3 regions of the Alishewanella sp. HH-ZS genome follow, and region 1 is predicted to be linked to each of the others. Evidence: predicted binding sites of a transcription regulator. Region 1 holds the regulator's gene; each other region holds the start of a gene.
The links. Region 1 encodes LexA, which represses DNA repair genes until DNA is damaged. Its sites were predicted from a motif close to TACTGTATNNNNATACAGTA; they were not measured.
Positions count from the first base shown of each region.

Region 2: dinB (DNA polymerase IV) is a predicted target of LexA. The motif match lies at 906-925, and genes of this name have one in related genera.
Region 3: A9165_RS09750 (SulA-like leucine-rich domain-containing protein) is a predicted target of LexA. The motif match lies at 1,150-1,169, and genes of this name have one in related genera.

Region 1 covers NZ_LZEJ01000005.1:37,260-39,533, reverse strand. The annotation lists gene plsB (glycerol-3-phosphate 1-O-acyltransferase PlsB) at 1-729, opposite strand, end outside; gene lexA (transcriptional repressor LexA) at 866-1,489, shown strand; gene coxB (cytochrome c oxidase subunit II) at 1,908-2,274, shown strand, end outside.
Region 2 covers NZ_LZEJ01000009.1:50,683-52,956, forward strand. The annotation lists gene glyA (serine hydroxymethyltransferase) at 1-706, opposite strand, end outside; gene dinB (DNA polymerase IV) at 938-2,068, shown strand; gene A9165_RS05095 (cold-shock protein) at 2,175-2,274, opposite strand, start outside.
Region 3 covers NZ_LZEJ01000021.1:1,643-3,916, forward strand. The annotation lists gene A9165_RS09745 (phosphodiesterase) at 1-1,033, opposite strand, end outside; gene A9165_RS09750 (SulA-like leucine-rich domain-containing protein) at 1,195-1,611, shown strand; gene A9165_RS09755 (YchJ family protein) at 1,833-2,219, shown strand.

The sequences.
Region 1 (2,274 bases):
CTGATAACTGATGCGTTTAGTTTCGGCCTCGTCGGCAATGGCCTTTTTCAGCGCCGGTGAAGCCAATAACGCATTAAATAACTGATTACGTTGCATCAGTTTGGGCCCGGTTGCCGCCAGCCGTTGCCGGTAAAAGTGGATCCGCGACATCCGTAACAGTTTGCGCGCCGTTTCCGGTGCGGAACCAAACTGGGCCGCCATTTGTTGCAGATCCACGGGTTTACTCAGTCGCACCAGCGTATGGCGTCCGGAAATTAGCACAATAAGTAATTTTGCCAGCCAGTTTGGTGAGTGTGCTTCGCCAATCAGCCATTTAATGCTGTTCTCTTTACCCGGTGCCCGGCCCCATAAAATGGCAGCCGGCATTAACTGCGCTCTTAGCTCAGGCTGTGCCAGATGGGCGGCTAACAGTTGCTGGCCTTGTTGCAGGGCACGGGTTTTGCCGCGCCCGCCGATCAGCCGGTGTGGTTGCTCCAGAAACAGAGTGCGGGGCAACAGCTGTGACCCTAATTGCACCTTCGATAGCGGATCAGGTAATTGTAACTGCTGACATACCCGGCGTAAGGTTGCCAAATCACTGGCGGACTCAGTATGGCAGATATACAGCAAGGGCCGTCCGGGCTCGACTCCAAGCGCATGCAGCGGATTATCGGGCACAATTTTATATTTCACCAACAGCCGGATGGGCCATCGTAACAGTTTGGTAAACAGCTTAAAGCCTGACAACATAACCTTACTGACCTGAAAAAAATGGGCGCTAAGAATAGCATAGCTGATCATAGCAGCAAGTTTTGTTCGCGCTGAAAACTTGGCAAGGCCAGAAAGACTGTATATACTCACAGTAAATACTGTATGGGTAGCCAGCATGAACAGACCTCTTACTCCACGACAGGCAGAAATTCTGCAGCTGATTAAGGATTATCAACAGGAAACCGGTATGCCGCCGACGCGGGCAGAAATTGCCGTGCGGCTGGGCTTTAAGTCAGCTAACGCAGCGGAAGAACATTTAAAAGCTCTGGCCAAGAAAGGTGTGATCGCGATGTTACCCGGCACCTCTCGTGGGATCCGTTTACTGGAAGAGGACGCGCCCCCGGAGCAACTGGGTTTGCCATTAATTGGTAAAGTCGCCGCCGGTCAGCCGATCCTGGCAGCAGAGCATGTCCAGGATCATTACCAGATCGATGCCAACCTGTTTAAACCGCATGCTGATTTCTTATTGCGGGTGCAAGGTATGAGTATGCAGGATATCGGTATTCTGGATGGCGACTTACTGGCCGTGCACAAAACCCAGCAGGCGCAGCCAGGTCAGGTCATCGTCGCGCGGGTCGATGATGAAGTCACGGTAAAACGCTTTCAGCGCGATGGCCATCAGGTATTGCTGTTACCGGAAAATCCGGATTTTGAGGTGATAAAAGTTGACTTGCGGCAGCAATTTTTCGCCGTAGAAGGCTTGGCAGTTGGGGTGATCCGTAACGGTAGCTGGTTATAATTTATAAAATTTCTCAATAGCTTATTTTTAAAAGCGCTGGTATGACCTGTTGGTTTTATCGGCACTTTTGCATTTTAGGGGTTTACATAATCTTCATCCTGGATAATTCTTAGACGGTAGCCGGCGAAAAAATAACAACAGGTGTGCCGCTACTGATTTCAGCGCTAGCCTCGAAATCAACCCAAGAACAATAACAATAATAAATTGCGAAACTTATATCCCCGAATCTTTAAGGATGAAGGGTATAGCACATAGATTCGGTTGGGTGGGTAGTAAAAAAACCGTGTAGTTCTGTGTACTTGGTTTCTGCAATTTGCTTTGCAAATGACAGAGGAGAAGTACAGTGACAAACGCGCGTTGTCTGCTTTGGTCGCTGCCGACCCTGCTTTTTGCCGCATCGGCAAATGCATCAACATCCATGCCTTTAAATATGACCCGGGGCGTTACGGAAATTAGTCAGCAGGTTTATCAACTGCATATGACAATTTTCTGGATTTGTTGCGTTATCGGTGCAGTGGTGTTTGGGATCATGTTCTGGTCCATCATTCGCCACCGCAAAGCGCGGGGAGTGCAGCCGGCTCAGTTTCACGAAAGCACTAAGGTTGAAATTCTGTGGACCGCCATTCCGGTGGTGATTCTGATTGGTATGGCAATACCTGCCACCAAAACCTTAATCGCGATGGAAGATACCTCGGCTGCAGATGTCACCGTATTAGTGACGGGCTCGCAGTGGAAGTGGCATTACAAATATCTTGATCATGAGATCGAATATTTCTCCCTGTTGG
Region 2 (2,274 bases), on a different contig from region 1:
GTGGGCCAGCCAGGGTTTTATGGGTAGTGGTGGTCACCACATCGGCGATAGGCACCGGGTTTGGATACAGACCCGCCGCCACCAAACCGGCAACGTGCGCCATATCCACCATCAGGTAGGCACCGACTTTATCCGCGATATCACGGAAGCGCTGCCAATCAACAATACCTGAGTAAGCCGAGAAGCCGGCAATAATCAGCTTCGGCTTGTGCTCTAAGGCCAGGGCTTCAGCCTGATCATAATCAATCACACCCGTTTCAGGATGCAGACCGTACTGTACCGCATGATACAGCTTACCCGAGGCGCTTACTGTGGCACCGTGCGTCAGGTGACCGCCATGGGCCAGACTCATACCCAGAATAGTATCGCCGGCATTTAACAAGGCCAGGAATACCGCGGAGTTCGCCTGTGAACCTGAGTGCGGTTGCACGTTGGCGTAGTCGGCACCAAACAATTCTTTCGCGCGGGCAATGGCTAAATCTTCCGCGATATCCACATATTCACAGCCGCCGTAGTAACGTTTGTGCGGATAACCTTCAGCATATTTATTGGTTAATTGTGAACCTTGCGCCTGCAGCACCCGGGGGCTGGCATAGTTTTCTGACGCGATCAGCTCAATGTGAGCCTCCTGCCGCTCAGTTTCCTGAACCATGGATTGCCATAATTCCGGATCAAAATCCGCAATATTCATATCACGCTTTAACATGCTTTCTCCTGAGCGCGGCTATCACGCTTAACGTTAACGACAGTTTGAAAAACTGGCGGCTATTCTACCCTGAAATAAAAATTGTTGCACCGAAAAAACAGCCATCCAGACTTCTGAAAAAGCAAATCTGCCGCCGGCGCCGTATTAGCGCGCTAAAAATGTGCAGCAAAGTTGCCAAAGCCGCGGCCATCGGCTACATTACTGGTTATTCATACAGCATACTAAGCAGTAATGACTTCGACGCGGAAAATTATTCATCTGGATATGGACTGCTTCTTCGCCGCCGTGGAGATGCGCGATAATCCGCGGCTGCGTGATATTCCGCTTGCCATCGGCAGTGACGGTAAACGGGGTGTTGTCGCCACCTGTAATTATCCGGCGCGGGCCTTTGGTGTGCGCTCCGCGATGTCCAGTCATGAGGCGTTAAAGCGTTGCCCACAGCTGACTTTTGTCCGCGGCAATATGGATAAATATCAGGCAGTCAGTAAGCAGATCCGCCAGATTTTTTTGCGCTACACGCCGTTAGTCGAACCCTTATCTCTCGATGAAGCCTATCTTGATGTCAGTGCCAGCCCACATTTTGCCGGCAGCGCGACACTGATTGCCGAAGATATCCGCCGTAGCGTGTTCGCGGAAACCGGTCTGACCGTCTCCGCCGGGGTGGCACCAAATAAATTTCTGGCAAAAATTGCCAGTGATGAAAATAAGCCGGATGGGCTTTTTGTGTTAACGCCGGCTAAGGTAGCTGACTTTGTTGCCGCTCTGCCACTACGCAAAATTCCCGGTGTCGGCCCTAAGGCAGCAGAGAAACTGGCCAGGCTGGGATTGCAATTTTGCCGCGATATCGTACCGCCGGGTGGTGAAGTGCCGCTGCCGTTACTAAGCGCCCTACTCAAAGAGTTCGGCAGTCAAACTGCCAGTTTATTAGAGCGCTGTCAGGGTATCGATCTGCGGGAGGTGCAACCGAGCCGGGAGCGCAAATCGGTTGCGGTGGAGCGCACCCTGGCCAGCGATTTACACCAGCTAACTGACGCCCAGCAGATGCTGCAACAGTTATTGCCGGATTTACAATGCCGGCTCGAGCAAAGCGGCAAGGCGCATTTACTGGCCAAAATCGGCGTGAAATTAAAGTTTAGTGATTTTCGGCTGACCACAGTCGAGACGCAAAGCCAGCATCTGGATCCGGTTTTACTAAACGAGCTGTTAGCACAGGCCTGGCAAAGACGCGCGGATCAGGGTATTCGCTTGCTGGGATTGCAATTGGGCTTTAAAACACAGTGCGAAGAGCAGTTAAGCCTGCCATTTGACGTGACGCTAACCCACCCGAATAACAGTAACAGTGCCGCCTGTCTGCCTGGCTAAACCAGCCGGTTTAAACCACAGCAGCGGTACCAATTAAAACGGCAATAAAGTCGGCTGCAATAAAAAGCCGGCGCTAGGGCCGGCTCTTTTACAAAAACGAGACTAATTAACCGGTAACAGTGACGTTTTCAGCCTGTGGGCCTTTTTGACCTTCAGTAACTTCGAAAGTTACTTTCTGGCCTTCAACCAGCGTTTTACGGCCAGTG
Region 3 (2,274 bases), on a different contig from region 1:
CCACTACCGGTTGCCGGTTCATCACACTGGCTAAAGATTTCTTTTCATAGAGTGCCCGGCCAAAAGGCTGCGCCAGCAAGGCTTGCAGATCAGTGCGGCAAATCAAACCAACAGGTCGGCCCTGTTCAACTACCGGTAAACTTTGCAACTGACTATCTGATTGAAATAGGGCTGCTGCCTGGGCAACCGTCTGCTGTGGACTGACAGCGGCCACCTCAAGCAACAAGGCTTCGACTTGTTCAGAACTGATTTCACTGTGAAGTTCAGTGCTAAACAGCGTCCGACAACGTTGCGGATCGGCAAAACTGGCTTGAGGCCGTCCTAACAAATAGCCCTGTCCCAAATCGGCGCCCAGTTCACGACACCATCTTAACTCTTCAGCGGTTTCTATTCCTTCAGCCACTACGGTTGCGCCAATCGCTTTGGCCAGACTAACAATATTGCGCACGAAAGCTTGTTTGGTAAGGTCTTTGTCCAGTTCGCTAATAAAATGCCGATCAATCTTCACAATATCAGGCTGTAATTCAGACCACAGTTTCAAACCTGAAAAGCCGCTGCCTAAATCATCAATCGCAATTTGAAAGCCCAGCTCCCGATAATGCTGCACAGCTTTAACCAGTAAACCGGCATCTTCCACCTGATACTGTTCGGAAATTTCGATCACCACTTCCGAGGGGTCAATCTGTGCCGCCTTTAACAGTTGTTTGGTCAAACCGCTGGGATGGTCTGCCGTCAGTAAGATAAGTGGATTGACGTTAAGAAAGAGTTTGCTATTCAGTTCTGCTTTAGCAAAGCTCTCTATACTCAGCTCACGGCACAGCATCTCTAATTGCTCCAGCTGACCACAGCCCAGAGCAGTTTTAAATAATTGTAGTGGCGAATGTAACGGGCTATCAGAGGGGCCACGGATCAGCGCTTCATAGGCAATGACAGTACCGTCCTGCAAATTCAGAATGGGTTGAAACACTGGCTGTAACGCCCGTTTATGTAAAATTTTATCCAGTTCTGTGCAACAGAGTTCAGAAACCGCCATCTTTTGGCTCCGCCAGCAATAACTGGCGAATAGTAGAACCTTAAAATGACAGTTGCATGACAGGCGACTGCAAAATTGCCTGCAGAAAAGCACTTGCTTTTTATTTAAACAGCAACTACTGTATATGCATACACTGTACAAATACACAGATAGAGGTTGCCATGTTTGTATCTAACCATTCTTACCAAACTGAATCGAGTCAGCATCAAGCTGCCAGCAGCACAGCAAATCACTGGCAGCAATTGCAACAACACAGCAGCGAGTTGCAATTACTTAAGCTGTTACAACAGTATCGCCAAGCGAGCGGCTGGATTGTTCTAATCGCCCCTGGTTTTAAACCGGCAAAAGCATTCTGGCAAGCTTGTCAGTTGCCATTACAGCATATTCTCGTGGTTCATACTCAAGCAACAGCCGACTTGTCACAGCTGATCCAAGCGACATTACAGAACCCGGATTGCCAGGCGGTGATCTGTTGCCAGAAATTACCGTCTCAGCAACAGCAGCTACTGCAGACTTTTGCCATACAGCAACAATGTAGCTTGCATATACTGCCTACAGATACGACGGCGGCTCACTAATAACAGCCGCTGCCCCTGGGCTATCAGCATTGCAGCAAAGTCGTTAAACTAATAGCGTAATACCCTCGCAACCAATGACATGAAGAGTACGGTAACGCGTGCGGAACAGGTCGGCCCGGAGAGATAAGATGTTATGCTATTGCTGTTCAGGTAAGGCTTTTGCAGAATGCTGCCAACCCTATTTAAGTGGGCAGGCTCAACCTGATAGTTGTGAACGCCTGATGCGTTCTCGGTATAGTGCCTTTTGTGTTGCCGACAGTCAGTATCTGCTTGCCACCCTTGCCGCAGAGCAACGGGCCAGCGAATCTGCTGCCGCGCTGGAAGCTTTTGCCAAAGCGGTACATTTTTGCAAACTAGAAGTGAAACACACCATATCCGAGCCGAAGCAGGGACAGGTTAGTTTTATTGCCAGCTTTATTCAGCACAACAAGCTGGAGTTTATCGCGGAAGTCTCGGACTTTATCTTTCAGGATCGTTGGTATTATACCAGCGGTAAGCTTACTGCGTTGCCGGCGATTAAATTGGGCGCTAATGATCCCTGCCCCTGTGGTAGCGGTAAAAAATTTAAGCGCTGCCAAACTCATTTGCCTAGTGGTCAATTGCGATAGAACGGCAGTAGGATAAAGGATGCACTAGAGAAAGGGCAGGATCGAGCATGCTGTG